2 linked regions of the Prochlorococcus marinus XMU1419 genome follow. The protein of the gene in region 2 interacts with the protein of the main gene of each other region in a pairwise test. Links are inferred from orthologs where the notes say so. Each region holds a gene or a part of one and is shown on either strand. Other genes may lie near its edges.

Region 1 (15,842 bases), 130 kb from region 2 along the record:
GACGATAAGCAATTTTAAATTAATTGAAGAATCTACACACTCTGGCCAAATACATCATTTAGAATCAACTGATGGTATTTCTTATCGTTTGAATACTTCTCCAGGGAGTAAGATTAGTAATGGTGAGGTTATAGCGGATTTAACGGATGAAAGGTATCGTACAAAAACTGGTGGACTAGTAAAATATGCACCAGGATTGAGTGTTAAAAAAGCTAGATCATCTAAGAATGGTTTTGAAGTTAATCAAGGAGGAACATTGCTTTGGATTCCTCAAGAGACGCATGAAATAAATAAAGATATATCTCTTCTAATGATTGAAGATATGAAATGGATTGAAGCTGGAACAGAAGTTGTTAAGGATATCTTTAGTCAAACATCTGGGATAGTCACCGTAACTCAGAAAAATGATATCCTCCGTGAAATAACCGTGAGAAATGGAACTTTTCATGAGTGCGATGATGAAGAGGTTCTCAATAGATTTACGGAAGAAGGCAACCTTGTAAATCCAGGCGAGAAGATTATGGATGATATTGATAATAAAGAGATTCTATTTGTTCAGAAATTAGAAACCCCAAAATGTAGAGGTTTACTGTTAAGAACGGTAGAAGAATTTACTATTCCTGATCAAGCAGAATTACCCCAATTATCTCATGTTAAACAGGAAAAAGGACCACATTTAGGCTTAAAAGCTATTCAAAGACTTACTTTTAAAGACGGTGAGTTGATAAAGTCAGTTGAAGGAGTTGAATTGCTTAGAACACATTTAAGTATTGAAAGTTTTAATGCTACTCCCCAAATGACTATTGATGTGGAGTCTATTCAAGATAAAAAGGATCCATCAATAAATAGATTAAACCTTGTAATTTTAGAATCTATTCTTGTAAGAAGAGATACTATATCCGATTCAAGTCATGGTTCAACACATACAGAATTACAGGTAAAAAATAATCAAATAGTCAAAGCGGGAGATGTAATAGCTACTACTCAAATACTTTGTAAACAGAAGGGTTTGGTTCAACTGCCAAATGTTGTTGATGATGAACCTATAAGGAGGTTAATTGTTGAAAGAGAAGAAGATAAAATTAAAATGAAGATTACCACTAAAGCGGTTGTTAAAGTTGGCGATCGCGTAGTAGACGGTGACCTTGTTAGTAAATCTGAAAGATCTACTTCTTGTGGAGAAATTGAAGAAGTCTCAAGTGATTCAGTAACCCTAAGGCTTGGTAGGCCTTATATGGTTTCTCCTGATTCAGTTTTGCATGTTAAAGATGGAGATTTAGTTCTAAGGGGAGATGGTTTAGCTTTACTTGTTTTTGAAAGACAGAAAACAGGAGATATTGTTCAAGGATTGCCGCGAATCGAAGAGTTATTAGAGGCAAGGCGACCTAGAGATGCCGCAATTTTATGTAAAAAATCTGGAATTGTTCAGATTAAACAAGGTAATGATGAAGAATCTGTTTCCTTATCAGTTATTGAAAAAGATGATCTGGTTAATGAATATCAACTATTAGTTGGAAAAAACATAATGGTTAGTGATGGACAACAAGTTGCAGGAGGAGAAATTTTAACTGATGGTCCAATTAATCCTCATGAATTATTAGATTGTTACTTCAGCGATTTAAAGGATAATAAACCACTAATAGATGCTGCTCGAGAATCTATATCGAAATTACAAAGAAGTATGGTAAACGAAGTTCAAAATGTTTATAAGTCGCAGGGTGTTGCAATTGATGATAAACATATTGAGGTTATTGTCAGACAAATGACAAGTAAAGTCCGAGTAGAAGATGCTGGGGATACTACTCTCTTACCTGGAGAACTTATAGAATTGAGGCAAGTGGAAGATACTAACCAAGCTATGGCAATTACAGGTGGAGCTCCAGCACAGTTTACCCCTGTTCTGTTAGGAATAACTAAAGCCTCTCTCAATACTGATAGCTTTATATCAGCAGCTTCATTCCAAGAGACTACAAGGGTTCTTACAGAAGCCGCAATTGAAGGAAAGTCTGATTGGTTAAGAGGTTTAAAAGAAAATGTTATTATTGGTCGACTAATACCTGCAGGTACTGGCTTTAGTGGATTTGTAGAGGAATTAGCCTCAGAGGCGGGCCCCCATCCTGATATCCTCGCGGAAGAATCAGGTGGATATAGAAGAGCACAGAACTTAAGGCCAGACTATACAGTTGATATGCCACAATCGCCTTCGGTAAGCTCTACTGCAATACTTGATGATCCGAGTGATGAAGATTTGGAAACTACGAGGAACCGCCATGGAATTGACCCTACTTCAAGTAATTTTGCTGCCTTTGCAAGACCTAGTGCTGAAAATCAATTTTCTGAAGATCAATTACCAGATCCTGCTGCCCTCGAGGGATTACAAGAGGAGGGTCTTCTATCCGATGAATAATTTTTATCTATTTTCATATTTAGTGATTAGAATAGCTTCTTTGATATGTAAGTGATGATTAAACCAGAGATTGTCCCCAAAAGAAAATTACCTCGTTATGGATTTCATTTTTATAATGAGAGACTTAATGGAAGAATGGCTATGATTGGATTTGTTGCACTTATTCTTACCGAATTCTTTTTAAAACATGGTTTGCTGTTATGGTAAAAATAGTCTTGAACTAAAAATACAATTTGAAAAATCTTCTTGGAAGTAGTATTAGGGATTTAGAAAATGTTGCTTTAAATTATGGTCAAGCTGCATTTAGAGGCCGTCAAATTTATAAATGGATATATAACTTTAGAAATAAAAAGAAAAATATTGATGAAATAGATGTATTACCACTAGATTTTAGACAAAAATTAAAAGATGATGGTTTTAAGATAGGTGAACTAAGTTTTCAAGAAAAATGTTTAGCTAACGATGGTACTCTCAAGTTATTACTTTCGACAGGCGATAAAGAAAGTATTGAGTGTGTCGGTATACCAACTGAAAAAAGGCTTACTGCGTGTCTTTCAAGTCAAGTTGGGTGCCCTATGGACTGCAAATTTTGCGCAACTGGTAAGGAGGGTTTGAAGAGATCTTTAAAAGCAAGTGAAATATTAGATCAAATTTTATTTATTGAAAATGAAATGAATAGAAAAGTAACTAATATTGTTTTCATGGGAATGGGTGAGCCATTGCTGAATATTGATGACTTACTTCTCTCCATTAGATCTATAAATGAGGATTTTCAGATTAGTCAGAGAAAGATAACTGTAAGCACAGTTGCTGTTCCAAAAATGATAAGAAGATTATCAGAAAAGTCTTTTCAAATATTAGGTAAATGTCAATTTACACTAGCAATAAGCTTACATGCTTCAAACCAAAAAACACGAGAAATGATAATACCAAGTGCAAAAAACTACGAGATCAAAAATATAATTGAAGACTCTAAGCAATTTGTAAAAGATACTGGTCGTAGGGTTAGTTTTGAATATTTAATGCTAAGTGGGGTTAATGACAAATTACAACATGCCAATGAATTGAGTAATTTGCTAAAAGGTTTCCAATGTCATGTAAATTTAATACAGTACAACCAAATCGATGAGGTTGAATTTAAAAGAGCATCATTAAAAAATCTTCAATTATTTCAATCCAGACTTTCTAATAATGGTATCAAGGTTAGCTTGCGAAAAAGTAGAGGTCTAGATAAAAATGCTGCATGTGGTCAGTTAAGACAAAATGCAAGAAATAAATAATACTATCTATGGAAAATTTTTTAAAAGTATATTTAACAGGTTATTATTGACTTAATTAATTTTGAATCTTTGGGTTTTATTAAGACAAAAATTTTACCTTTCGCTATCGTCGCGCTTTTCGGGATCGCCTTCTTTGCAGTAAGTGCAAGAATTTGGTTACCAGGAGATATGATGTCGCCTGCCCCACTGAATTAATTTTTTAGTTTTTGAAAATGACAAAAAATAAGGATCCTAAAAAAGAAAGCCTAGCTGAAATTGCAGTCGATCCAGATGTTTTGGCTAAAGAACTGGCTTTAGAGATTGAAATAGATCCTTTAGAGCAAATTGATGAAGATGCTTTTTCAAAAGGTTTAAACATAACTCAAGAGTGTAATGAAGCTTTAAAAATGCTAGAAGGAAGCAGAGAAGAAAGAATCCAGGGTTTAAGAATATTTTGTGAATACAGAGATCAAAGATCTTTCCCTCTTTTATTACCATTACTTGATCAACCTTGTCCTGTTGAAAGAATGAGTGCGGTATATGCTTTAGGTCGTAATCCTTGTCCTAGCGCAGTCCAGAAACTTGTTAGTCTTTTGGAAACTGATGATAATGCATACGTAAGAAGAGCGACTGCATGGAGTCTAGCTAATTATGATAACCAAATTGTTTTAGAGCCATTAATAAATGCTTTGAAGAATGATGTAGCTGCAGTAAGGTTGTGGTCATCTAGTTCTTTAGCGGAAATTGGAAATGTTTCTTTGGAAAACGCTCAATTAGCAGCAGAACAGCTTTTAATAAGTTTAAAAATAGATAGTGAACCAGGTGTTAGAAGTAATTGCATTTGGTCATTGTGTAGATTGTACGAAAAATTAAATAATGCATTTCAAGAAAGTTTTGTTGATGAATGTACCAAGATAGCCCTTTTCGATAAAGAACCTTCCGTTATGGAAGAAGCAAAAACTGCTTTAGATTCAATGGGGATGCAAGCTTTTTATAATTAAATTTTTTAATAAGTGCGCGACTAGAAAATAATTTATCGTATATTCAATATAAAAATTAAAATTAATTAACTTGTACCAACTGAAACAAAAAATTTTCGTTATTGTGTATAAAGTAAATTTACTCAGTACTTGGATTTAATGCCTCAAAAAACATTGAGATTCAAAATTCATCAAGACGGAAGAGTTGAGGAGACTGTTGAAGGATTTATTGGTAATTCATGCAATGAAGCTACAAAAAATCTTGAAGATGCTCTAGGAAAAGTAACAGTTAAGAATAAATCCTCTGATGCTTTCATCTCTAATCAAAATGAAAATTTAAAACAACTTAAAAACGAATCTAATGTCACATTTTAGTACCATTAAAACGCAGCTAAAGGAATCAAAGCCTTTAATTAATGCCCTAAATCATCTTGGTTATACTATTAATCAAGATCAAAAATCTGTCAAAGGTTACAAGGGACAGTTTACTGATGTAGATATAAGCATGAATTTACCTGGTGATACAAAAGTTGGTTTTAAATGGAACAATAATTCAAATGCATATGAATTAGTCACTGATCTGGACTTATGGCAATTTGAAATTCCAGTTGAAAGGTTTATTTCTAAAGTTACTCAGATGTACGCTTATGAAACAATTATTTCAAAGACAAAAAATGATGGATACCAAATTGTTGAAGAGAAAAACCAAAATGATGGTTCTATTGAATTGGTTTTGACAAAATGGGATAGTTAAATCACTCTATGGATTTTGCTGATCCATTGGATAATTTTGAAGAAAATAATGAAATTTCAGGTTTTGAGCCTGTTTTAGGTGGTAAGTTAGCCGAAAAAGCTGTTTGGGTTGATGAGGCTAAATGTATTGGGTGCCAATATTGTGTACATGTTGCTTCCAACACTTTCTTAGTCGATGAATTTCATGGTAGAAGTAGAGCTGTAAGACAAGATGGAGATAGTGTTGATGTTATACAAGAAGCAATAGATACATGCCCTGTTGATTGCATCCATTGGGTGAAATTTGAAGAATTGGATGATTTAGAGAATAGTCTTGATAGGGATATGTTTCAATCATTTGGAAAACCACCAAGAATGAATAAGCATTAATTTCGTAAAAATGGAATATCGAAGATTTGGACGAACCAACCTAAATATTCCTATTTTATCTTTAGGTGGCATGAGATTTCAAAAAAGTTGGGACCAATTAGATTTTTCTGAGATTTCATATGAAGAACAAAATAAAGTAGAAAATATTTTAAATCTCGCAAACAAACATGGCTTAAGTCATGTAGAAACTGCAAAGTATTATGGAACTTCAGAGTTGCAATTAGGAATGGGTTTTAAACATACTAAAAAAATCCCAAACATTATTCAAACAAAGATTCCTCCAAATAATGATCCTGCCATCTTTGAGAAAGACGTCATAACAAGTATTGAAAAATTGAAAGTTAAGAAAATTGATTTGTTAGCAATACATGGCATTAATACTGATGAACATTTACATCAGGCTATTAAAGATGGAGGTTGTATTGATATTTTAAGGAATTTTCAAAAAGAAAATATAATTGGGAATATTGGATTTTCTACCCATGGAAGATCTTCGCTCATTGAGAAGGCTATTTCAACAAATTTATTTGATTATGTAAATTTGCACTGGTATTTCATAAATCAAGAAAATACAAAGGTTATAAATTTAGCAAATAAGTATGATCTTGGGGTTTTTATAATAAGTCCCACTGATAAAGGGGGACATCTTCATACACCCTCAAACAAAATGTTGGAACTTTGTAGACCACTTCATCCTATAATTTTTAATGATCTTTTTTGTTTAAGAAATAAACATGTCCATACCCTTAGTGTGGGTATTGCGAAAGAGGCAGATTTTGATTTGCATTTAGAGGCTATTTCGTTGTTATCAGAATCCGAGAATTATGTTCCAAAGATATTAAATAGATTAAGGGATGAATCTATTAATGCTTTAGGTTTTGAATGGTATCAGAATTGGAATAGAAATTTACCGAGTTGGGAATATACTCCTGGTAATATTAATATTCCTGTTTTGCTATGGCTTTCAAATTTAATAGATTGGTTGGATATGGAAGGATTTGCAAAAGCTAGATATCAACTACTAGGAAATGGAAGTCATTGGTTCCCAGGATCTAACGCTAATTTACTAGATGTGGATGTTTCTGAAGGCCAATTATTGAAAGTTTTAGAAGGTCATATAAATCCAAAAAAAGTTATAAGAAAATTAAGAACTTTAAAAGAAAAGTTTGGAGATAATGTTGCTAAAAGATTATCAAAGAAATAATTTCATAATGGATTTTTCTCAGGTTTACCAACTTTCCTAGGGTAAATTTTGGGGCAAAAATCTTTAGGTTTAATAAGAATAATATTTCGGGTGCCTTTATTTCTTGGTAAGTTAATCCCTTTTTTTTCTCTAACTTTGCCTTCTAATATTTCTAAAGTTTTATTTAGATTTTTACTTTCTTCATCATTCCATTTCCCACAATATAAAACTCCTAATCCTTCTTTTTTTAGCATTGGTATTATATATTCTGAAACTGTTGATGGATTACTCACCGCTCTAGTAGCAGCTATATCGAAACTATTTCTCATTGACGATTGATGGGCTAAATTTTCAATACGATCATTAATTACATGAATTTTGTTTTTGAAATTGATCTCTTTAATTAAAGCTTTAAGTGCATCTGTTTTCTTTTTTGAAGAATCAACTAAGTATATTTCTGAAGTAGGATGAGTTATGGCATAAGCTAAACCAGGAAAACCACAGCCAGATCCAATATCTAAAAATTTTTTATTATCAAAATTAATATTAGTGAAAGTTTTAAAGGGCCAAATGCTGTCAAAAACTTGAGATACCCAATAATCATCATCATTAATTAACCTTGTTAAATTAATTTTATTATTTAATTCTTTAATTTTAATTTGTAATTCTTGAAACATAATTATCTCTTCTTCAGTTATTAAGGGAAAAATTTCTTCTGGGATGTTTAGGTTTTTCATTTCGTTATAAATATAAATTTTTACCATTCATTGAATTTATTCTATTTATTAAAAATTTATTAGAATTACAATATTAATAAAAGGTTATTTTGAAAGGGGAAATTTCTTATTACAAAATTTTAGGTGTAGATGAAAATGCCTCAAATCATGAATTAAGAAAGGCATTTTGTAAACTTTCCATTGAGTTGCATCCTGATACAACTTCTCTAGAAATAGATGACGCTAAAAATAAATTTCAAGAAGTTTTGGAAGCTTATGAAAATTTGAATAATAGTAATTTGAGGAAAATATATGATGACAAACTCAAGGAAAAATCTAGAAGTAAGAAAAATACTAAAGTTTTAAATAATTTAATAGTCGACTCAAATAATCAAAATTTAATAGGAAATAGAAGACCTTTTTCAAATGGGGAATTGTTTTCGTTATTTCTTTTATTTATTATCATTGTTATTAGTTTGATTGGTTCAATTTTTATTGCCTTTTTTTCTGGCAAAGAATTAGATACAATACCTATCTGGTTAGTAAAATGATATTTTAAAAAAGTCTGTGAATTTCCATAAACAACCTATAAACCAACATTCACTTAAATCATTGGAATTGTGGCTAACTGATTTGGGTGCTGTAAAGGATGTTAATAATCCATCTAAATGGTACCTGTTACTTTCTAATTGGAATGCAACTATTATTTTTGAACAAGAAGATTTAAGTGTTATCTGGGAAAGTGAAGGACAAGAAACCAAAAGACTATTTTCCTATTGTATTAATAGAGAAGATGTCGAAAATGCAATACTGCAGGGACCTTAAATTTCTTACTACAGATTGTTTAAGATTTGCCTTATTACCCTGTAACTTTTTTCTAATTGATCATCTGTTATACAAAGAGGTGGTAATAGGTAGATAACATTCCCTAGGGGCCTAATAAATAAACCTTGCTCCATTGCAATACTCTTTATTTCTTTTCCTATATTATTGAAATAACCTTTTTTGTTACCGATATCTAAATCGAAAGCAGCAATTGTGCCGCATAGCCTTATCTTTTTTATATAAGGTAAGTTTTTAAATTTAATTAAATGAGATAAATGTTTTTCTTCAAATGAAAGGTATTTGTGTGGTTCTTTTTCTAATAAATCAAGGCTAGCGTTTGCAGCAGCACAACCTAAAGGATTTGCAGTAAAACTATGTCCATGCCAAAAAGTTTTTCTTGGGGAATCATCAATAAAGGATTGAAAAATTTTTTCTTTACATAAAGTTATTCCCATCGGCAAAAATCCACCGGTTAAGCCTTTTGAAATACTTATTAAATCAGGAATGATTTTTGCCTTTTGAAATGCAAAAAGGGTTCCACATCTGCCAAAACCAGTCAAGACTTCATCGGCAATTAATAAAGAATTATTATTTTTTACAATTTCTGAAACTTTTTTGATAAATTGAGGCCTAACCATATTCATTCCTCCTGCTCCTTGAACAAGTGGCTCAAGGATTACTGCAACTGTGGGAGTTTTAAGAAGAGTTTCTAATTTTTGGATCGCTTCATTTTCTTTATTTACTACTTCTTTATCGTTCATCCAAGTTGAAGGCCATGGGGCTCTCCTCACTGGAAACATAAGATTATCGAAATTCTCATTAAAAATATTTCTTTCACCTAAAGCCATTGCTCCAAATGTATCGCCATGATATGCACCATCAAATGCTACTATTTGAGATCTTGTCTCTCCTTCATTTTGCCATGATTGGAAGGCAATTTTTAAAGCAACTTCTACTGCAGTAGAACCGTTATCAGAAAAGAATAATCTTTCTAGCTTTGTTAATTCACTAAGTCTTTCTGCTAATTTTTTTGCCTGTGGATGTAAGAAATCAGCAAATATAACTTGCTCAAGTTTTCTTGATTGATCGAAAATTGCATCAGCAATATATTCGTTACTGTGACCATGAAGAGTTACCCACCAACTACTTATTGCATCTATTAGCTCTTTTTTAGGATCTTTAGTAAATAGGAGAGCATCTTTACCATGAGTTACTTCTATTTGCGGTTTACTTTTATTGATTTGTGTAAAAGGTGGCCAAATATTTGGGTGCCAATTTTGATTTGGAATTTTTGAATTCAAAGATTTCATTTAACTTATTTTTGAATTTAAAAGTGAGATTAATTTATTTTTGATGTCAAGTTCTTTCCATAGTATGTCTAAATTATTTGAGTCCATTTTTTTGATGTAAGGAAATTCAGTAATTAAGGGAATACCACTAAAATCAACAAGTGTTTTTGGATTATCAAAGTGTTTTTTGCCATTTACTACTAAACCCAGAATATCAATATTTCTTCGTTTTAAGGCCTCAATACTAAGCAGAGTATGGTTTAGAGTGCCAAGTGAGCTTTTGCATACAAGTATTACAGGAAGATTCCATTGTTTTATTTGATCTATTTGCAAAAAATTGCGTGTTATTGGAACCATTAATCCACCTGCAGTTTCTACAATTAATGAGTCTTTTACTTTTGGCAATCTCAACATGTCAAAGTTAATAGTCTTTTGATCTATTTCGGCAGCCCAATGAGGAGAGAGAGGTTTTGTAAACACATAAGCTTCTTTAATTATTTTCTCTTTACTTACTTGTGCAAGTTTTTTAACAGTTTGACTATCAGTTTGCGATTCAATACCACTTTGAATAGGCTTCCAATAAAAGGAATTTAATCCTTTAACAAAAAACGAGCTTATTAAAGTTTTCCCAATATCAGTATCTGTTCCACAAATTATAAATTTGAAAATACTATCCTGACTACTCATAATTTCTTTATAATTTGAATCTCAATTTGCCATGAAAGGTTTACTGTATTATTGTAATTCTTTGGCCAGAACTTTTGAATTTCTTTTAACTCTTTCACTGATTTGCGTTTACAGTTTGTCGATTGTGCCCCAACATTTTTAATACTTCTAAAAAGCTTATATACATCTTCAAAATTTTCAAGATAATTAAACTGTTCTGAATAATGTATTTCAGTTGATTTGAAATCTTTTAATAATTCTTTAGAGCAAATAAAATTAAGACCACTATATTCAATATCAATTTTTCTACAAGTATCTTTCCATTCAGGAAAACAATCTTTTGTTGGATATGAAATGATTAAGAAACCTCCAGGCATTAATTTACTAAACCAATTTTTTATTATCTTTTCTGGGTTGTTTAACCAATGTATGCAAAAGTTAGATATTAATAAAGTACAGTTATTGATTTCAGGAGGTAAATCATTATTCAAATCCCACAAAATTTTTTTTCTAGATAATTTATTCTCAAGAAGCATTTTTTTGCTGAAATCGATTCTGGATACTTTTTGGGAAGAAAATTTTTTTTCTATTTCATCAGCTAATAATCCTGGTCCTGATCCTAGATCTATCCATTCACCTTTTTTTTGGGGATTTAATTCTTCGATAAAGTGAACTATCTTTTGCGCAAAAAACTTCTGAATTTTTGAATACTTTAAATAACGATATGCAGCATCATTGAAATTATTTTTTATTTTTTCATTCCACTTTTTATTATCCATTTCAACCATTAAGTGTATTTTGTATAATCTCGTATAAATTTAAATTATTCAAGCAATGACCTTGTTCTGCTAATTTAATTAAAATAGGCTTCCTATAGAGTTGTTTATTTAAGGAATCAAAAAAATTATTATTTGATTCGTCGTCAAGAATCAAATCATTTTCTGACTTTATAAAAATAATTTTGCAATCTTTTTTTAAAAATGCTGGAAAATCTCTACTGATATAAAGTTGTTTTAAATCACTTAAAAGAAGCGTTTTATTTAAACTCTCTAAACTTTTATAAAAGATATTTTTAAAACTATTATTTAGATCATTTGGCATAAATGATCTATGTATAAATTCTTTTAACATATCCTTTGGTTCTCCCTTTATGATTTTTGTTTCCATTCTTTTTAGAGACTTCAAAATAAAGTTTCTCTTATTACTTACAGGAAGAAAATTATTAAAAGAATTTATCAGAACAATATGAGTTGCTTCTTTTAAAATTTTCTTTTGAATTAAATGAAAACCATATGAATGGCATAAAGTCATTCTGATTTCTTTTTTTGAATCGGTTTTAATCCATTTAGCTTGATAATTATTTGTTGAAAAATAGCCTCTTTCATTATCTTGCCAATACCAATTATTATTTAAAAAATCAACTTTATAATCATCCCAGAAATGTTTATTTAGTCCCCAACCATGTTGAGTAATAATTTGTTTCATTTAAAATCTTTTAATACTTTGATGAAATTCTTTAAAAGATTAAAATCTAAGTTTCTTCTTATTGTTATTCTGATTCTTGATTGACCAACTGGAACAGTTGGAGGTCTTATCGCAATAGCTAAAAACCCATTTTTTTCGAGATATTTTTGTAGATAAATTGCGTTTTCTTCTTGGCCAACAACAATTGATAAAATGTGAGAATCTCCTTTAACTGGAAAACTAAAATTTTTAATAATTTCATTCTTCCATACCTCAGCAGAAGATAACAAATCATTCCCCCATTCTTTATTTTCTACAATTTTTTTTAGACCTTCTAGTGCCCCTGCTGCTAAAGATGGAGCAAGCGCGGTTGTATACCTAAATGCACCACTTGTTTGGATAAGATATTCACCAATTTCTGAATTGGTAGCTATGAAAGCTCCACCGCTTCCAAATGCTTTTCCAAAAGTTCCAGTAATCATAGTTATATCTGAACGGTAATTGAAACTTAAACCCCTACCTTCAGGGCCTAATATCCCAATTGAATGAGCTTCGTCAACTAATAATTGAATACTATTTTTTTTGCAAATTTGTGTTATTTCTCTGAGCGGAGCAATTGATCCCTCCATGCTATAAAGAGATTCAACAACAACTAAAATGGAACTTTTTTTAGGTTTAGATTTAATAATTTTATCTTCTAAATCTTTTAAATTATTGTGTGCAAATCGAATCAGTTTTGCTTGTGTAGCTTTGATTCCCACTAATAAAGAGTTATGAATCAATTTATCTGCTATTACAATACTATTTCTGTTTGCTAAAGACTGTATAGCGGCTATATTTGCTTGAAATCCGCTTGGGAAAATAAATACTTTTTGTTGATCAAGCCACTCGGCAAGTTCTTTCTCTAATAATTTATGTATTGGTCTTGAACCTGTAATAAACCTAGAACTTCCTGCACCAAAACCTTCTGAAAGGCTTATTTCGTAACCAGCTTTTATTAAATCCTTGTCCCTACTTAATCCAAAATAATCATTACTACATAAGTCTATAAGTTTTTTATTATGCGAATTTAAACTTATAAGTTCGAATGGTTTTTTACCTAAAGAAAATGTTTTTAATTTACGAATTCTATTTTTTGGAATTTTTATTTTTTTCATTTTAGTAAAATAAAATGTAATGTACTTAATTAAAAAGATTTAGATTTACTGTTAAAGTTTGCAAGGTATTTTTTGTTTATTAATATCTATATAGATCATATATTAAGAAGTTAACTCATCCTCTCTTCAATCACAATTATTGCTTAATTTAGAGGAATATTTCCCTTTTCCGCTAGATGATTTCCAATTAGAAGCAATACAAGCTATTAATAGCGGAAATTCTGTTGTTTTAACGGCACCAACAGGTTCGGGTAAAACATTGATAGGTGAATTTGCTATATATAGAGGTTTATCTCATGAGAGCAGAGTTTTTTATACAACACCTTTAAAGGCTCTATCAAATCAAAAGTTTAGAGATTTTGCTAATCAATATGGTGAGGATAAAGTTGGTCTTTTAACTGGGGATATAAGTATAAATAGAGAAGCACCAATCTTAGTAATGACTACTGAGATTTTTAGGAACATGCTTTATGGCGAATTTGATGAATTTGATGATCCCTTAGAAAATTTAGAATCTGTGATTCTTGATGAATGTCATTACATGAATGATCCTCAAAGAGGAACAGTTTGGGAGGAAACCATAATCCATTGTCCTACAAGAATTCAAATAATAGCTTTATCAGCAACAATCGCCAATGCAGATCAACTACAAAATTGGATAGAAAAAGTTCATGGACCCACAGTACTAATTAATAGTTATAAGAGACCAGTTCCACTTGATTTTATTTTTTGTAGTATTAAAGGCCTACATCCACTTTTAAATAATAAGGGTAATGGAATTCATCCAAACTGTAAGATTTGGAGAGCTCCTAAAGGGCAGAAAAAGAGAGCAAAAGTTGGAAGGATAATGCAACCAAAGTCGCCCTCAATTGGATTTGTGGTCTCAAAACTAGCTGAACGAAATATGTTGCCTGCTATTTATTTTATTTTTAGTAGAAGGGGATGTGACAAGGCTATTGAGAATATAAAAGATTTAACTTTAGTAAGTTATTCAGAAGCAAATATGATATCCCAAAAATTAGATATTTATCTTAAAAATAATCAAGAAGCAATTAAAGATAAATCTCAATGTGAAGCATTAAAACGCGGTATTGCATCTCATCATGCTGGATTATTGCCTGCATGGAAAGAATTGGTTGAGGAATTATTTCAGCAAGGTTTGATAAAAGTTGTTTTTGCAACTGAAACTCTTGCTGCAGGAATTAATATGCCTGCAAGAACCACTGTTATTTCTTCTTTATCAAAAAGGACAGAAGATGGGCATAGATTATTATTTAGCAGCGAATTTTTGCAAATGTCAGGAAGAGCTGGAAGAAGAGGAAAAGATACTCAAGGATATGTTGTTACATTGCAAACAAGATTTGAAGGTGCTAAAGAAGCGAGTGCACTGGCTATTAGCAAACCAAATTCTCTAGAAAGTCAATTCACTCCAAGCTATGGAATGGTACTTAATCTTTTACAAAGTTATACGCTAGAGAAGTCAAAAGAATTAATTAAAAGAAGTTTTGGTAGTTTTTTATATGCAGGTGAATCCTTAGGTGAGAATGTAATTCTTGAAAATTTAGATAAGGATTTAATTGAATTAAAAAAAATTACATCTAACTTTTCATGGAAAGATTTTGATGCCTACGAAAAGTTAAAAAATCGTCTTAAAGAAGAGAGAAGACTCTTAAAAATTTTAGAAAAACAGGCTGCAGAAAAATTATCAGAAGAGATCACTAATGCACTCCCATATATTGATGAAGGAAGCTTAATTTCAATTAAAGCACCTCAAATTAAAAGAAAAATTGTTCCAGGATTAATTTGTAAGAAAATATATGAACACAAAAAAATAAAAAGTTTGTTGTGTTTGACAATTGATAATTTATTTATTCTTATAAAACCTTCTTACATAGTAAGTATTTTTAATGATTTGGACGCAATTGATGTCTTAGAACTTGAAGCACCAAAGATGTATTTTTCTGGAGAGGTTATTACGGGAGATGATATTTCGCAGTTTTTTGCAGATAGAATTTTAGAAGTTTCTAAAAAAATTGATTTACAAACTCCACAATATGACTTGACAACGGAAGTTTTAGCACAACAGCAGCAAATTAATAATTTAGAAGAAATAGTAACTGATCATCCCGCACATAGATTTGGAGACTCCAGGAAATTAAAGAAATATAGAAAAAGAATTGTCGATGTTGAACAAGAAATAAATATGAGAAAAAAACTTCTTGAGGATAAAGAAAATCATAACTGGAGGACTTTTACCAATTTGATTAAAATTTTGAATCACTTTGGTTGTCTGAATGATTTGGAATTAACAGAAGTTGGACAAACAGTTGGTGCAATAAGAAGTGAAAATGAATTATGGATTGGTCTTGTTTTGGTCAGTGGTTATTTAGATGATTTAGACCCTCCTGAATTAGCTGCAATTATTCAAGCTATATGTGTTGACATAAGGAGACCTAATCTTTGGTGTAATTTCAAGCCCTCTTTAAAGGTAATAGATGTTTTTAATGAATTAGATGTTTTAAGAAAATTAGTTGCTTCTCAACAAAATAAATATAATGTTGATATCCCAATCTATCTTGAAACAGAGTTGACTGGAATTATTCTTGAATGGGCAAGGGGTAGAAAATGGAAAGATTTGGTTTTTAATACTTCATTAGACGAAGGTGATGTAGTAAGGATCATTAGGAGATCAATCGATGTTCTATCGCAAGTTCAATACTGTATTGGGGTTAGTAATAAATTAAAAAGCAAAGCAAAGCTTGCATTAAAAGCTA
Region 2 (15,719 bases):
CTGTTTGCATCAATTGTAGTGCGCACCAGAGAAGAATATAAAGCGTAATAACTTTTAGAAATTTTTTATTTCTGAAGATCCTTTTGAATTGAAGTGTTATAGCTTCAGCTTTTCCAGAAGGCCTTCTTGCTATTTTTGCAAATGGAGCCAATCCCCAACAAGAAATTAATGTCGCAGCAACTGCAATACATCCGCTTATTTTACCCATTAAAAAATAGTCATTATTTGCGGATCCTTCAGAACCCAATACAATTCCAGCAATTATTAAACCAGTTAGTCCTGCAATTATTGAGCCAGTAAATCTAGAAGCGTTTAGTCTTGTTCTTATTTCTGTTTTTTCAGAAATTTCAGTAGATAAAGCTGCAAAAGGAAGATTAATACTTGTATAAGCAGTCATTACGATTATAGAAATTATGGCATAGTAAAAAGTCTTGGTTAGCATGGAACCAGTGGGTGTCCACCATATCGCAGCTAAAGAGAAACCAAGAGGAACAGATGCTACTACCATCCAAGGGATTCTAGGCCCCCATCTTGATTTTGTACGATCACTTAACCATCCAATTAACGGATCATTTACTGCATCCCATATCTTTATTAACATTAATAATGAACCTGCAATTATTACTGGCAAACCAGCAGAAATAAAGAATTTGAACAGAAAAAAACCAAATTGCGTCGCTACTAAACCTGTGCCTGCATCTCCTAGCCCATAAGAGAACATTAATCTTGTTGTTGACTTAGTAATATTTTTTTTCGAGTGTGAATTTTCCAATCTTTTTGATTTGTTGATTGTTTGATAATGTATTATTGCAATGGTAATTCTATTACTTAATGCGGGCGTGGTTTAGTGGTAAAACCTCAGCCTTCCAAGCTGAAGATGCGGGTTCGATTCCCGCCGCCCGCTTTAGAATAAATTATTTTTTGCCCCAAATACTTCTTTTGAAATGATTAATAAAGAGCTTCTACTCTTTATTGAAACAGATTTTTCATTGATAGTTATGGGTTCAAAAATCTCAGACATGCTAGTGTCAATAACTTTTAACCAATTATATTTACATTTTGGCAAGGGGAAATCGATACTTTTTGAATATGCATTTAAACCTATCCAGACCAGCGGATTAGAATTACCTTTGTTAATGCTAAAAGCAACTGTGTGAGACCAACTACTCCAATCGGGATTATCTAACTTTGTTCCATGCCAATGATAAGTTGGAATATTTTCATTGGTTTGATTATTTGGGAAGAATGATGGATTAAAAATGTTTATTAGTTTTTTTCTGATTTTTATTACGTATTTAAAATATTTTAATAATTCCAAATCTTGTTGACCATGTTCCCAATTCATCCAGCCTAATAAATTATTTTGGCACCAAGAATTATTGTTACCGCCTTGCGATCTTCCTATCTCATCACCCATAAGTATCATTGGAACACCTTTAGAGATAAGTAAATTAAGAATAAGATTTTTTTGTTGTCTTTTTCTTAAATCATTAATTAATAAGTTTGTAGTTGGTCCCTCAATACCATGATTCCAAGAATTATTATGGTTATCACCATCTCTGTTTTGCTCTCTGTTGGCAAAATTATGTTTTCTATTGAAAGTTACTAAATCTTTTAGAGTGAATCCATCATGTGAAGTAATAAAGTTTATTGATTTTGGGAAAATAGTATCGTCTTTATAAATCGATGGAGTACCTTTGATTTTATCGCTCATATTCCAAGCTGTATCTTTATCCCCCTTCCAAAATCTTCTCAAATCATCTCTAAAATGACCATTCCAAGTAAAAATATTCTTTGATGGGAAATCACCTAATTTATATAAACCACCACAATCCCATGGCTCACTTATAAACTTTATATCAACAAGTTCTGGTTCACATTCTATATCATCAAAAATTGGAGGATTATCGAGTGGCGAGAGATTTTCTCCTCTTGATAAGGCAATACCTAAATCAAATCTAAAACCATCTACTCCAAATTCACTCGCCCAACACTTTAATGATTCAATTATTAGTTTTCTAACCAATCCTCTGTTTGCTGCAATAGTATTCCCACAACCAGATACATCCTGATAATTTTTATCTTTCCCAATAAAGTAATAAAGGTTTTCATCTATACCTTTCCAACTTATCGCAGGTCCTTTGTCATCGCCTTCAGAAGTGTGATTGTATACGACATCTAAAATAACTTCAATGTCTGCCTTATGACACTCCTCTACTAATTTTCTAAATTCCTCCCTATTCTTTTCAGGTGATTCATTCGAAAGGTATTCATAATGGGGCGTAAACCAATTAATTGGACTATAACCCCAAAAATTTTTTAAACCATTTGGTGCATCAGTTGGATCAAAACAAAAAATTGGCAGTAATTCGATTGAGGTGATTCCCAGTTCTTTGAGATATGGAATTTTTTTTAAAAATTTCTTGAAACAACTTTCAGTTTTATCATTTGGTTCAGTGAAGGATTTGATATGGAGTTCGTAAATAATTGTTTCTTCCCAAGAATGATTCGGTCTTGGAAAATCCTTAAAATTAAATAATTTTCTATCGCAAACAACGCTTTTAAGACAACTATCAGTATTTTCTTGCGTTTTTAATGCATTTTCTCTTTTATATCTTCCCCACCCAGTTATACCCCTTGAACATGGATCGAGTAATACTTTTTTTTCATAGTTACTGTTGATCGTATTATTTTTTTGTTTTACTCTAAAGGCATAAATACAACCTTGATCTAGATTTTTTATTTCTGCATACCAGTAGGGACCAGTATTATGATTCTTCTGATCTAGTTTAAATATACTTTTTGGTGTAATAGAGTCCTCTTTTTCAAACAATAGGATTTCTACATATTCTGCATTTGTGGCAATTAGTGAAAAATTAACCCCTTTTGAAGTTAAAGAGCTTCCGAGAGGGAATGGTTTACCTTTATTGATATGAGTCACTTTATCCTTATCATTGATTAGTTAAATATAGAGATAAATCATTTGAATTACTGATATTTGAATAATAGATGCAAAATCAAAAAAAAAACTTAAATTTAAGGTTTAACTAATCAACTTGATAGGGACTTTTAGAGTATTAATTTTCTAAATAATTACAAATCATCCATCCTTTTGCTCAGTCCATAAAACGATTTAGAGAGAAAGTTTAATATTGATTTAACTAGATTTTTCTTGATTTCAAAATACAAATTATGCTGTTTCATGTGATGAGAAGGAAATATATCTGAAAATTAATAAAACATAATATAAAGAGCAAATTCTTAATTTAATTGCCCTTTGAAATTATTCCCTTTGATGAATGAAGTTAGGTTACTTAAGGATAAGTCCAGTGCTGCCAATGGGTTTAGGTGTTTGCTGGTTAAAGAAGTTTTTTTAAAAATAAGAAAAATTTGCGGCAAAAAAATAAATAATTGCGATAAAAATGTCCCTAAAATTTGTATAAAGCTTTGCGCCGCCGGCATTTTCGGTTGCCGTATTCGTATTTGCTCCATATGATGTGCAAGTTCGAGGTTTTTTTGACTTGATTAAAACTCATGTCTTTTGAATCTCTGCTTTACAAACAATTCAATGAACAAAGCTGATTTAGTAAATCTTGTTGCTGCTCGTACAGAGCTCACAAAAACGGATGTTTCTTTAGTTGTTGATGCAGCTATTGAAACTATTGTTGATTCAGTAGTGGAAGGCAAAAAAGTCTCCATACTAGGATTTGGTTCTTTCGAGCCAAGAGATCGTTCTGCAAGACAGGGATTAAACCCTAAGACAGGCGAAAAAATAGCAATTCCTGCTAAAAGAGTTCCAACATTCTCAGCAGGTAAACTTTTTAAGGATAGAGTTCAAGGTTAATCTTTTTAGTCTATTTCTTCCTTAAATGCAAAGGTGCTCTTTTAGGGCATCTTTTTTTTTAAAATCTCAATAGAATTATATTAGTTGAATTTTCAAAACTCTTAACCAAGTATCCCAAATTTTGAAGTCTTTATATGTGATGAAATGTTTAACTATTCTTTCCCTAAATTTTTTGTTCTTATCTGGTTTTGTTATGGCAGAAACAATTCCAACAAAGTCCAAGATTTTTAAGGAAGCAAGTTATTGTATTAGAGATTATCAAGCCCAAGTTTGTAAAGAGTTAATATTTGAAATAGAAAAACTGCAATTACTTGTATTTGACCAAAATAGATTCAAATGTCAATCAAGTTTATTGGGGATGCAGTCAGCAATTATAGAAGCTTATTTTTTAAAAAATTTCTCAAATGAAAGAATTTCATTTACGATCCCATATGTGATTAAAAATTGTTAATTATTAAAAAATTTTATTTTTTTGGAATATTATAAATTTGGATTTTAAGTATTAATGGTAAAAGGTTTCTCTGATAATGAAGTAAAAAATGATGCTGAAATAAAAGAATCAAAAAAAGAAAAAAAAGGCTTAGCAGCTTTTCTTAAAGGCAAGAAATTTACTTATACTTTGCCAGGTAAAAAACAAATAAATATTTTTGGATCAATAGTATTAGGCTTAAATTTGATTTTAATATTGCTAGTCATCCTTTACTTAAAGAATCAAGAATTTCATGACTTTGTTTTTAATGTTGGTCGTTAAATATTTTTAGATCGAAAAAATTTTTTAAATGATATATTAAAATTTTAGAATATCTTATGAAGGTAGTAAATTTAGTTTTCCAAGTATTTTTTTTGTTAGTAATACTTCTCTTTTTAATATACTTTCTCACAGGTTATGACTCTGCTTTTGAGGCAGACCAAAATTGTCATTCATATCTTTCAAGTTACGATAACATATCTGGAAATTATGGTTGTGATCATGATACTGAGACACATCAGTGGATACTATACGAATCAAATGACAAAAAAGAGCAAGCAAAAATTATTAAGAAATTTAGGTACAAATTTTTATAATTCAAATTTTTTATAAAAAAACTTTGCACTTATTATTGATATTATCGCTGTAATTGTGAAAGTAAGATACTGATATATACTTCCTTCTAAGTAAATTTTATTTTTATACAGAGGATAATCAATGAAAGAGCCTAATGTTCCCCAAATTATTACCCATACAGATATGTATAGGATTGCTTTTATTGGATTAGGTTTTTTTTCTTCCATTTTTAATTAATACCAAAAATTGAAGAAGTCACAGGCCTGCCGCTAAAAACCAACTCGGTTAATATAAGCATTAAGAATCCAATCATAGCTGCTCTACCATTCACAAGCTCGGCGCTGCTATTGAATCCAAAAACATTCTTTACTTCGTCCCCCTGATTGTCTACCCATTTTGAGTATTCATTATCACTTGAAGATGTATTAGTAGATCCATCATTTTGGTTTTCCATTGGAGAGACTTTTTCTTGCATTGATTTTTAGATTTATTCTAATAATTTTTAAATTAATTTATTATTAAATTAAACTCGAGATTATAAAAAAAATTAAGGAAAAAATTATTATCCATAAAAATTGTAATCTCAAAATTAATTGACAAATTAATTTGATTTTTTCTTCAGTGCAATTATCTCCAGTCTTATTAATTAATGGCTTTTCAATAATTTCATTTTTATATTTACTTTTACCTCCCAATTTAATTCCGGAAATATAGGCAAATATAGCTTCTGAAATCCCAGAATTAGGCGAATCATATTTTTTACCATCAAGATAACTTTTTTTTATGATTGATCCATACTCATTAACTTTGGAGCTAACTAAAGGTAACGTGATTAAAACTAATCTTGAAGGAAAAAACGTAAAAATATCTTCGATTTTTGCACTGAAATAACCCAAATATCTAAAATAATCATATTTGTAACCTATCATTGAATCTAAAGTGCTTATGGCTTTATAAGAAAAACCAAGTGACAAAGGTCCTGGTAGAAAAATTGAAAACTTCATAGAAATAATTCCAATAAAAATCCAAAATAATGGCCCAAATATTCCATCAACAGAATTTTCGGTAAGGCTCTCTGTACTTGATCTCAAGAGATGTTTTATAGAAGATGAACTTACATCCCTACTCACTATTCTTTGTACCTTATCTTTGATTATTTTCTTATTTTGGATATTAATTTCCTTGCGTTCTATTAGCTCCGCAATCTCTTTCACACTTGAAATAAGTCCCTTTGTAGCGATACAACTTGAAAGCCCAAAAAAAATTAACAATCCAACAAAAAAATGATTTCTTGATTGCAAATAACTTAGTTCTATCAATTTTCCTAAACCAAAACTCATTCCAATAGTGGATATAGCTACGGAGAAACCACCCCAAAACAATATTTTTTTATTTTCTCCAAAATTATTTATCAGGTAATCAGATATTTTTTTTATGTAAAAGCCAATTACTTGAACAGGGTGTATTAAGAATCTTGGATCACCGATCAATAAATCAAAACCAATCGATCCAAGAAATAGTAAAAATAAATTTATTTCAGCCAACTGAACATCGAGCGCAGACCTTTACCCACTTTCTCAATTTCATGTTTTGAGTTCTCTTCTCTTAATTTTGTCATTAAGGGTTTGTTTTTATCGCATTCTTCAACAAAATTCTTAGCGAAAGTTCCATCTTGAATATCCTTCAGAATTTTCTGCATTTCTTTCTTTGTATCACTATTGATGAGTCTTTTACCACTTACATAATCTCCATATTCTGCAGTATTTGAAATGGAATCTCTCATTTGAGATAGGCCTCCCTTGACCATTAAGTCAACTATAAGTTTAACTTCATGTAAGCATTCGAAGTAAGCAAGTTCGGGCTGATAGCCTGCCTCTACAAGAGTTTCGAAGCCTGATTTGACAAGTTCTGATAATCCTCCGCACAAAACCGCTTGTTCTCCAAATAAATCGGTTTCTGTTTCTTCTTTGAAGTTTGTTTCAAGAATCCCAGCTCTCGTTCCGCCAATCCCTTTAGCGTAAGCCATCGCCAATGATCTTGCATTTCCGGAAGAATCCTGTTCTACTGCAAATAATGCTGGAACTCCTTGTCCATTCTGATATTCCCAACGAACAGTGTGTCCAGGTCCTTTTGGAGCAATCATTACAACATCCACAAAACTAGGAGGTTTGATAAGTCCGAATCTTATATTGAAGCCATGAGCAAAACTTAATATCTTTCCTTCTTTTAAATTTGGTTCTATTTCATTAAGGTAAACATTTTTCTGAAACTCATCTGGGAGGAGAATCATAATCCAGTCTGCTTTTTCGCAAGCTTTAGAAACGTTAAATACTTGTAGACCATCGCTAATAGCTTTGCTTTCAGACTTACTTCCTTTATATAATCCAACAATTACATCCATACCGCTATCTTTAAGGTTTAGGGCATGTGCATGACCTTGTGAACCATATCCAATAATCGCTATTGTTTTATTATTTAAAAGACTTAGATCTGCATCTTTGTCGTAAAAGAGTTGGGTCATTAGTTGTAGCTTCTTTGCATTTGATAATTAATATTTTAGACATTAAAGGTGTAAATAAACCAAAAAATTATTAATTTAAAAATTAAAATTAAAATATTTATTTAGAAAATTTAAGACTGATTTGCTTCGCTTGGATGTGTGATTACTCTATCGATCAATCCATAGTTTTTTGCTTCTTCCGCACTTAGAAAATAATCTCTATCAGTATCCTTTTCAATTTTCTCAAATGATTGGCCTGTCATATCTGCCATAGACATATTTAACATATCTTTAATTCTTAAAATCTCCTTAGCTTCTATTTCAATATCACTTGCTTGACGTTGAGAAGTTCCTCCTAGAGGTTGATGAATCATTATTCTGCTATGAGGCAAAGCAACTCTTTTACCTTTTGTGCCAGCAGCTAATAGGAACGCTCCCATTGAGGCTGCGAGGCCTACGCAGATTGTTACTACATCACTTTTTACGTATTTGATAGTGTCATATATAGCCAAGCCAGCGGTCACTGATCCGCCTGGACTATTTATATATAGATAGATAGGTTTGGAATTATCATCAGAATCTAGATAAAGCATTTGTGCAACAAGGCTATTAGCAATACCATCATTGACTTCCTGACCAAGAAAAAGAATTCTTTCAACACCTAGTCTTGTATATATGTCAACCCACCTTTCGTATTGACTTCCTGGAAGTCTGTAAGGCACGCTTGGAGTTCCTATTGGCATAATTTTAAAGTAATTGTTTGTGAGAGTTAAATTTTATTTGGTAGATCTTTTTGACTTGTGAGTATTCTATCGATAACTCCATAATCTAGAGCTTCTTCGGGATTGAGATAACTCATCCTATCAGAGTCTTTTGAGAGTTCTTCGATAGTCTTTCCAGTATTACGAGATAGAATCTCCAGCATTGATTTTTTATTTTTCAAAACTTCCTCAGCTCTTATTTGGATATCAGTTGCTTGGCCTCTTGCACCACTTATAGGTTGATGTAAAACAATAGAAGCATGTGGAAGGGCCGCCCTTTGTCCCTTAGTGCCAGATGAAAGGATAACTGCAGCAGTCCCCATTGCTTGTCCGATACATATTGTGTGTACTGGAGGCTTGATATAGCTTATTGTGTCGCAGATAGCGAAAGCTTCTGTTTCAAAACCAACGGCGTCACCAGTGTACCAACTTGTTCCTGTTGAATTGATGTAGAAATAGATTGGTTTTTCTGGATCCTCAAACTCTAGATAAAGAAGTTGAGCAATGATTAGCTCAGTAACATCCATTCCTAGTTGTCTTTTCGCATCATCATCTGAAAATAATGGTAAACCAAGATAAACAATTCGCTCTTTAAGTAAAAGAGAGGGAAGATCAGGTGGCGGGGTCCTCATAACGGTGTTTTCGCCATAATAAGGAGCAGATACAGTCATATGTATCACAAAATTAAGATTGAACTGATTCTAGCTAGATTTAGCCCTGTGTCGCTGGTGATTTAAAAGATTTGTTTGACTCAGGATTATTTATTAGTTTTCCAAAGACCATTCTTCCAGTGGGAGTTTGTAATGCTCCTGTTATGACAATATCTAATCTGCTTCCTACAAAATTCTTTGCCTCATCAATAACAACCATTGTTCCGTCATCCAGATATCCAATACCTTGCATTTTTTCTTTGCCTTCTCTGACAATTTTTATATTAAGTGATTCTCCTGGTTGTACTTCTGGCCTTAAAGCAATAACCAAATCACTCAAATTCATAACTTTTAATTCTTTAACTTCAGCAATCTGAGAAAGATTATAATCAGCTGTTATTAAAGTTCCTGTCATATCCTCAGTAATCTTCAAGAGTTTTTCATCTACCCCTTTACCTTCATACTTTGTTGGGTTTATTACAAGTCTTCTTCCATATGACTCTCTTAATTCTTTTAATAACTTAAGACCTCTTCTGCCTTTCGACCTTTTTTCATTACTGCTTGAGTCAGCTAAAGTTTGTAATTCGTCAATTACACTTTGAGCAACAATTAATTGCCCTTCCAATAATCCGCAACTTAATAGGCCATTTATTCTTCCATCAATAATTACACTGGTATCTAGAATTTTTGGACTTGCAGCAGGGAGGATACCTTCATTAACTAGATATGCATCAGTATTATTTGGATTAAATAATCTCAATAATGTCCTTCCATGGGTATCTGCCAACTTATAACCAAGCACACCAAAGAAAATGTTGCTTAATATAGCTGCTAAGGGTTTTGCGAAAAAAACCTCTCTAGGGAAGGGAATTAATAGTATTGGTGCAAGTAGGAGATTCGCAACAAGTAATCCTAATATTAATCCAACGGATCTACTTATTAGTAAGTCCGTAGGCATCGTTCTTATTTGATCAAGAAACGTCTTTCTAAGTTGAAGAAATACAAAACCAGCTGCTAATCCTACAAAAAAACCAATTATTGCTAAAACAATTCTAAAACCTTCAACATTAGATACCTGTTTGAGTATGTCTACTGGCAATAAATCAACACCAAGCCATCCTGAAGCAGCCCCAGACAATACAAATAAAATTAATACTATGATATCTGTCATATCTATAATCTACTAGGATTTATTAATTGAGTAAATAAGGATCTTATTTTTTTAGATCCTAAATACGTTTTTGAAGCTTAAAAATGAATCTATATTATGAATAAGTTTCCAAGAAGTGCTTATGTGCACATTCCTTTTTGCCACAGAAGGTGTTTTTATTGTGATTTTGCAGTTATTCCATTAGGAAACAAAGTTGAAACTTTAAAAGGTTATGGAAGCAAAACTGTTCAAGAATATTTGCAATTTTTATATAAGGAAATATTGTCAATTAAGCATAAATCACCTCTATCGACTATTTATGTAGGAGGTGGCACACCATCAGTTTTAGATCCAACCCAAATCAAAGAAATAATTGATCTTTTTAGGGAAAATTATGGAATTGACTATGGTGCTGAAATCACTATGGAGGTTGATCCAGCAAGTTTTACTCAAGATGATCTTTTTGGATTCATAAATGCTGGGATTAATAGATTTAGTCTAGGAGTACAAAGTTTTAATAATCAGATACTTCAACAGTCGGGAAGGCGTCATTCTAAAGAAGATGCAGAAAAATCTTGTTTATGGTTGAAGAGAGAATTTGATTCTGGGTTAATAAAAAGCTGGAGTTTAGATTTAATTCAGAACTTGCCACTTAGTGGATTTAAAGAATGGCAAGATGACTTAAAAAAAGCAATAACATTTTCACCACCTCATCTATCTATTTACGATTTAAATATTGAAAATGGCACTGTTTTTAAAAAATTAGTTAGTTTAGGACAATTAAAACTCCCAAGTGATGAAGAAGCTTTTAGAAACAGTGAATCAACTAATTTAATTTTAAAAAACTCAGGTTATTCAAGATATGAAATCTCAAACTATTGCCTTCCGGGACATCAATCGAGACATAACAGAGTTTATTGGAGTGGTTTAGGCTGGTGGAGTTTTGGTCAAGGTTCAACTAGTTCGCCTTGGGGGGAAAAGTTAACTAGGCCAAGAGTTAGCAAAGAGTATAAGGAATGGGTAATAAGACAATATGAACTTAATTTAAATTCATCCCTAACTAATAAGGAGTTTGTCTATAAAGAACTTGATGAAAAAATAATGTTGGGTCTGAGACTTAAAGAGGGTATAGATATCTATAAATTTTTTAAAGAACAAAAATGGGAAATCAAAAAATTAGAAAGTAACTTAAAGAAATTACTTAAAGAATGGGAAGTATTTATTGAAAGTGGATTATTAGTTAGAAAGGGCAATAGATTCTATTTAAGTGATCCAAAAGGAATGGAGCTAAGCAATCAAATTCTTATTTCCATGTTTAAGTGGTGGGATGAGATTAATTAAGTCTTTGAGCTGCCACCCATTCTTTTAATTTATCATTGAATAATTTTTTCCCGTTAACAATAGGTTTGCAGAATGGTGGTTGATCATCATTAAGTCCTAACAAATCTGCAGTAACTCTTACTTGCCCATCGCAAAAATTTCCTGCACCTATGCCTATCGTGGGAATTGTTAAGTTATTTTGTATTTCTTTAGCAAGCAACTCAGGAATATGTTCAAGAACTATTGAAAAACATCCTATTTCTTGGAGAATAGAAGCCTCTTTCTTTATTTTTTCTTTGCTTTCTAAACTTTCTCCTTGTTTCTTTAATCCTTGATTTAAAAAGCTTTGTGGTGTAAGACCTATATGACCCATAACAGGGATCCCCATTCTTATTAGCCTTGAAATGACTTTTTGTATTTCTGGTTCAGCTCCCTCAACTTTTATAGCTTTTGCATAAGTACTTTGAATGATTTTCCCTGCATACTCCACAGCTTTATCCTCTCCACATTGGTAAGTCAGAAAAGGCATATCGGAAACGACCAAAGGTTGATCTTCAATTTTCTTTTTAAACCCTCTAGTTACAGCATTAGTGTGATAAATAATGTTTTCAATAGTTAAGGGCAATGTGGATTTGTGCCCTAAACAAACCATTGCTAAGGAATCTCCCACTAAAACTAAATCAACATTAGCTTGTTCTGCAATAGATCCTGATATTGAGTCCCATGCCGTTAAAGCAATAATCTTTTGAGATTTTTCTTTATATTTGACGAGTTCTGAAGGTAACATAAGAGATTTATGTATCTTTTTTAATCAAGAATTGCTATTATAGTCACGACTCGGCCTTTCGCGGTTTTAACGCCTAAACCTGGTCAGGACCGGAAGGTAGCAGCCACAAGGGATGCTTGAGGCAGGCGAGATAACCGAGTCACTTTACTTTACCGATTAATCAATATCTTTTTTATTTTGCCTTAATTTCAAAAACTCAGGTATATTTGCGCCGCTATCCTTGGTTTCAGAAAAATTATATAAAGGAGTATTAGATAATCTATTTTTTAATCTTTGCTGTTTAAGTGGTTGATTTGTTTCGAAACCAGTGGCAATTACAGTTACCTGTATCTCACCTTCCATTGATTCGTCAACAGCTTGACCAACGATTATATTTGCATCCTGATCTACAACATCACTAATTACTTCTCCCACCGAATTTACATCGTCAAGAGTCAAATCTCTTCCCCCAGTAATATTAACTAAACAACCTTTCGCTCCATCAATTCTTCCCGCTTCTAATAATGGACTATTGATAGCAGCTTGAGCAGCCTCTATGGCTCTAGATCGACCAGATCCAATACCCATACCAAGAAGCGCTGTTCCTGCTTCAGTCATTACTGATCTTACATCTGCAAAATCAAGATTAACCTCACCTGGGCGGGTAATTACTTCGCTTATGCCTTTTACTCCCATCCTTAAAACATCATCAGCATTTCTGAACGCTTCTTGAATAGAGGCACCTGCAGAAACTTCCTTTAAACGATCATTTGGTATAACAATTAATGTGTCAACATTTTCTGCTAATCTTGCAATTCCTTCTTCTGCTTGACGCATTCTTCTTTTCCCTTCGAAAGAAAATGGTTTAGTAACTATGCCAATTGTTAATGCACCGCTTTGCTTTGCTACTTCAGCTACAACTGGAGCTGCTCCAGTACCAGTACCACCACCCATTCCAGCGGCTATAAAAACCAAGTCAGACCCTTCTAATGACTGTTGAAGCTCATCTCTTGATTCTTCAGCAGCTTTTTGACCAATGCTTGGATTTCCTCCAGCCCCAAGACCTCTTGTTAAGTTTTGACCTAACTGGACTCTTGTATTAGCAGAGGACTGAAGCAAAGCTTGTGCATCTGTATTAAGGACTCTGAATGAAACTCCTTCAAGATCACTATTAATCATCCTGTTTACAGCATTGCTTCCTCCGCCTCCTACGCCTATTACTTCAATTTTGGCATTTTGACTTGGAAGAATTTCTTTTGATTGATCAAAGTTAGGATTGTTTCCGAAGCTCATCTTTGAATAAATTCTAATACTGGTAATGGGTGCATTATGAACTCACTAAAGCTCATATGTAGGATTTTCTTGAATAAAATCCTTAAATATTAACTAATTAAAAATTCGAGTTAATAATAAAAACCCTTATCAATACTTTAATAATTAAAAAAACTTTTATAAAACTTGTTTCGAATTATTAGGGTTTGAACACTTTTATTTTTGGTTTGTTTGGATCAGTAAGGTCAATATTATCTATTTTTTTAGAGAAATTATTTTCCTCTAGTTCGATTTTTAGATTATTGATTATTTGTAATTGATAATCGATTAATTTTCGATTAAATCCAAGGAATATTGTTTTTAAATCTTTTTCCTCAATAGTTAAAAATCCATTTGAAGAAAAGGTAATTTTAACTACTTCAAATTCATAATTATCTTGAGCAATTAAGATTTTAGATAATACATCTCTAAATTTTTCCTTCCATCCAAAAACTTGTATGCTTAATTTAGGCAAATTTTTTTTTTCTACGTTCTCTTTCTTAATAAAAATCCCATCTTTATCGATAAAACCTAATATCTTTTTACCATCTAATATTTTTTCACCGTAAGCTATTGGCGTTCTTGTATCTAAATAAATCTTTAAACCAAAAGGAAATATTTGTCTATTAACTGAAACCTTTTTGAGTGATAAATTTTGTTTTAATTCCATCTCTAAAATCTTTGTTTTAATAGAAATTAACCGACTTGGAAATTTTAAAGAAGAATTATTTATCAAATCATTCTTAGAGAATAATTTACTTCCAGAAATTTTAATATCCTGGACGTTAACCTTTTTTAAAGTGTTTAGGCTTATTAAGCTTGTCGAAATTAGAAACGCGAATAGAAATATGAAACTTCTATTACTAATTTTTCCAGTTTTTTCACAAATCACATCGAGCTTTTTCCATCAATTGGTCCATCCATTCTCTCGCCTTTTCTGCATCTGAAAATGGTACATCCATCTCTTTCCCATTACCTACTAGTCTAAGCCTGCACTTTCCTTGAGATTCATTTGTTAAAGGAGCTTCTCCTGAGGTTAAGGCCATCAATTCTACAAGCTCTAGTTTCTTGATGGTAAAACTATCTTTTTCTTCAAATGTGCCAGCTTCAAATGCGCTCCATCTTAATTCTCCATCTTTTAAAGACGCTGCACATGAACTATCTAACTTACAAAGTTCAGAACCATTTGCCCAGCTCCTAAAAAGATTTTGCCTTCTCCTTTCTAACCAACCTAAAGCAGTTAATAAAATGAAGATTAAAAGTAATGGCAACCAAAGAAGTCCATGCAACATTTTATTTGAATTATAAATCTAGAGATATATCTACTAGTTTAGCCACAAGTTGTTCAATATTTAAACCTGAAGCTCTCCAAAGCATTGGAAACATGCTTTTTTTTGTAAAACCTGGAATTGTATTGATTTCGTTTAATAAAATTTTATTTGAAGATTTCTCTAAAAAGAAATCTACCCTTGCAAAACCAAAAATATTTAATGCTTTACAACTTTGAATAGCGATTTCTTTAATTTGTTTGGTGATTTTAGAATCTAATTCGGCGGGAATTGTTATCTTATTATTTGAGTTGTATTTACAATCGTAATCGTACCAGTCTTTTTCGTACTTTACTTCTCCTATCTCAGAGACTAAGAGTTTTGAATTCCCCATTATTCCGCATTCAATTTCTCTAACGTCTAAACCTTCCTCTACTAAAATTCTTGGATCAGTTTTCCATGCCTTTTCCAAGGCTTGTGATATTTCTGATTCATTTAGGACTTTTGAGATGCCAAGAGATGATCCAGAGTTAGATGGCTTAACAAAAATAGGAAAATTAAATTTTTTTAAAATCTCATCAATTATTTTATTTTTTACTTCTTTATCATCGAGATCTTCATTTTGAAAAACTAGATAATTAACTTGTGGAATTTTTAGATGTGAGAAAATTGTTTTCATCATAATTTTATCCATTCCTAAAGCGGAGCCTAATATTCCACATCCGACTAAAGGTTTCTTGGTGTATTTCAGTAAGCCGTGAATTGAACCGTCTTCCCCATTAAATCCATGGAGAATAGGAAACCAAACGTCAACATTTTGAAATTCAATTCCCTCAAGAAAGTTAATTTTTTCTTGATTAAAAACTTCTTGTTTTTTTGTTTTATTATTTTCAATTTCACCAATTAGGATTTTTTCTGAACTATTACTATCAAGCCAATCTCCATATTTGTTGATGTAAAAGGGTTTTACAGCAAAGCGTTGTTTGTTTATTTCTGAATTTAAAGCTTGAAAAACCGTTTTTGCAGAGGATATTGATACTTCATGTTCATTGGATTTCCCACCAAATATTAACCCAATACATTTTTTCTGTTCCCCAATCATTT

The links.
Region 1: the proteins of ftsZ (region 2) and rlmN interact in binary tests that used the Escherichia coli proteins (3 or more experiments, as listed by UniProt). The link is inferred for Prochlorococcus marinus XMU1419 from one-to-one orthologs.

The regions. Positions count from the first base shown.
Region 1 is NZ_JAAORO010000003.1:338,099-353,940, reverse strand. The notes cover bases 1,694-4,663. They hold rlmN (23S rRNA (adenine(2503)-C(2))-methyltransferase RlmN), read left to right. Parts: upstream 1,694-2,640; coding sequence 2,641-3,687; downstream 3,688-4,663. Other genes in these bases: HA151_RS08050 (HEAT repeat domain-containing protein), read left to right, coding at 3,900-4,663; HA151_RS08060 (high light inducible protein), read left to right, coding at 2,462-2,614; HA151_RS08065 (DNA-directed RNA polymerase subunit beta'), read left to right, coding at 1,694-2,407. Outside these bases: more of HA151_RS08065, read left to right, coding at 1-1,693; more of HA151_RS08050, read left to right, coding at 4,664-4,667; HA151_RS08045 (DUF2997 domain-containing protein), read left to right, coding at 4,806-5,021; HA151_RS08040 (DUF1257 domain-containing protein), read left to right, coding at 5,008-5,400; HA151_RS08035 (ferredoxin), read left to right, coding at 5,409-5,768; HA151_RS08030 (aldo/keto reductase), read left to right, coding at 5,779-6,972; 16S rRNA (guanine(527)-N(7))-methyltransferase RsmG, read right to left, coding at 6,975-7,688; HA151_RS08020 (J domain-containing protein), read left to right, coding at 7,778-8,218; HA151_RS08015 (DUF3143 domain-containing protein), read left to right, coding at 8,235-8,492; bioA (adenosylmethionine--8-amino-7-oxononanoate transaminase), read right to left, coding at 8,501-9,802; bioD (dethiobiotin synthase), read right to left, coding at 9,803-10,468; HA151_RS08000 (methyltransferase domain-containing protein), read right to left, coding at 10,465-11,235; HA151_RS07995 (hypothetical protein), read right to left, coding at 11,228-11,932; HA151_RS07990 (aminotransferase class I/II-fold pyridoxal phosphate-dependent enzyme), read right to left, coding at 11,929-13,068; HA151_RS07985 (DEAD/DEAH box helicase), read left to right, coding at 13,208-15,842.
Region 2 is NZ_JAAORO010000003.1:216,972-232,690, reverse strand. What follows is about bases 11,272-14,118. They hold ftsZ (cell division protein FtsZ), read right to left. Parts: upstream 13,330-14,118; coding sequence 12,214-13,329; downstream 11,272-12,213. Other genes in these bases: HA151_RS07225 (cell division protein FtsQ/DivIB), read right to left, coding at 13,508-14,118; panB (3-methyl-2-oxobutanoate hydroxymethyltransferase), read right to left, coding at 11,284-12,057; hemW (radical SAM family heme chaperone HemW), read left to right, coding at 11,272-11,291. Outside these bases: HA151_RS07315 (MFS transporter), read right to left, coding at 1-721; HA151_RS07305 (glycogen debranching protein), read right to left, coding at 905-2,941; HA151_RS07300 (HU family DNA-binding protein), read left to right, coding at 3,569-3,844; HA151_RS07295 (hypothetical protein), read left to right, coding at 4,038-4,295; HA151_RS07290 (hypothetical protein), read left to right, coding at 4,350-4,595; HA151_RS07285 (hypothetical protein), read left to right, coding at 4,652-4,909; HA151_RS07280 (hypothetical protein), read right to left, coding at 4,904-5,116; HA151_RS07275 (chlorophyll a/b-binding protein), read right to left, coding at 5,119-5,364; adenosylcobinamide-phosphate synthase CbiB, read right to left, coding at 5,408-6,433; ilvC (ketol-acid reductoisomerase), read right to left, coding at 6,421-7,410; HA151_RS07260 (ATP-dependent Clp protease proteolytic subunit), read right to left, coding at 7,521-8,132; HA151_RS07255 (ATP-dependent Clp protease proteolytic subunit), read right to left, coding at 8,159-8,821; HA151_RS07250 (PIN/TRAM domain-containing protein), read right to left, coding at 8,862-9,971; more of hemW, read left to right, coding at 10,068-11,271; more of HA151_RS07225, read right to left, coding at 14,119-14,239; HA151_RS07220 (hypothetical protein), read right to left, coding at 14,229-14,639; HA151_RS07215 (D-alanine--D-alanine ligase family protein), read right to left, coding at 14,650-15,717. UniProt on the Escherichia coli protein: Essential cell division protein that forms a contractile ring structure (Z ring) at the future cell division site. The regulation of the ring assembly controls the timing and the location of cell division.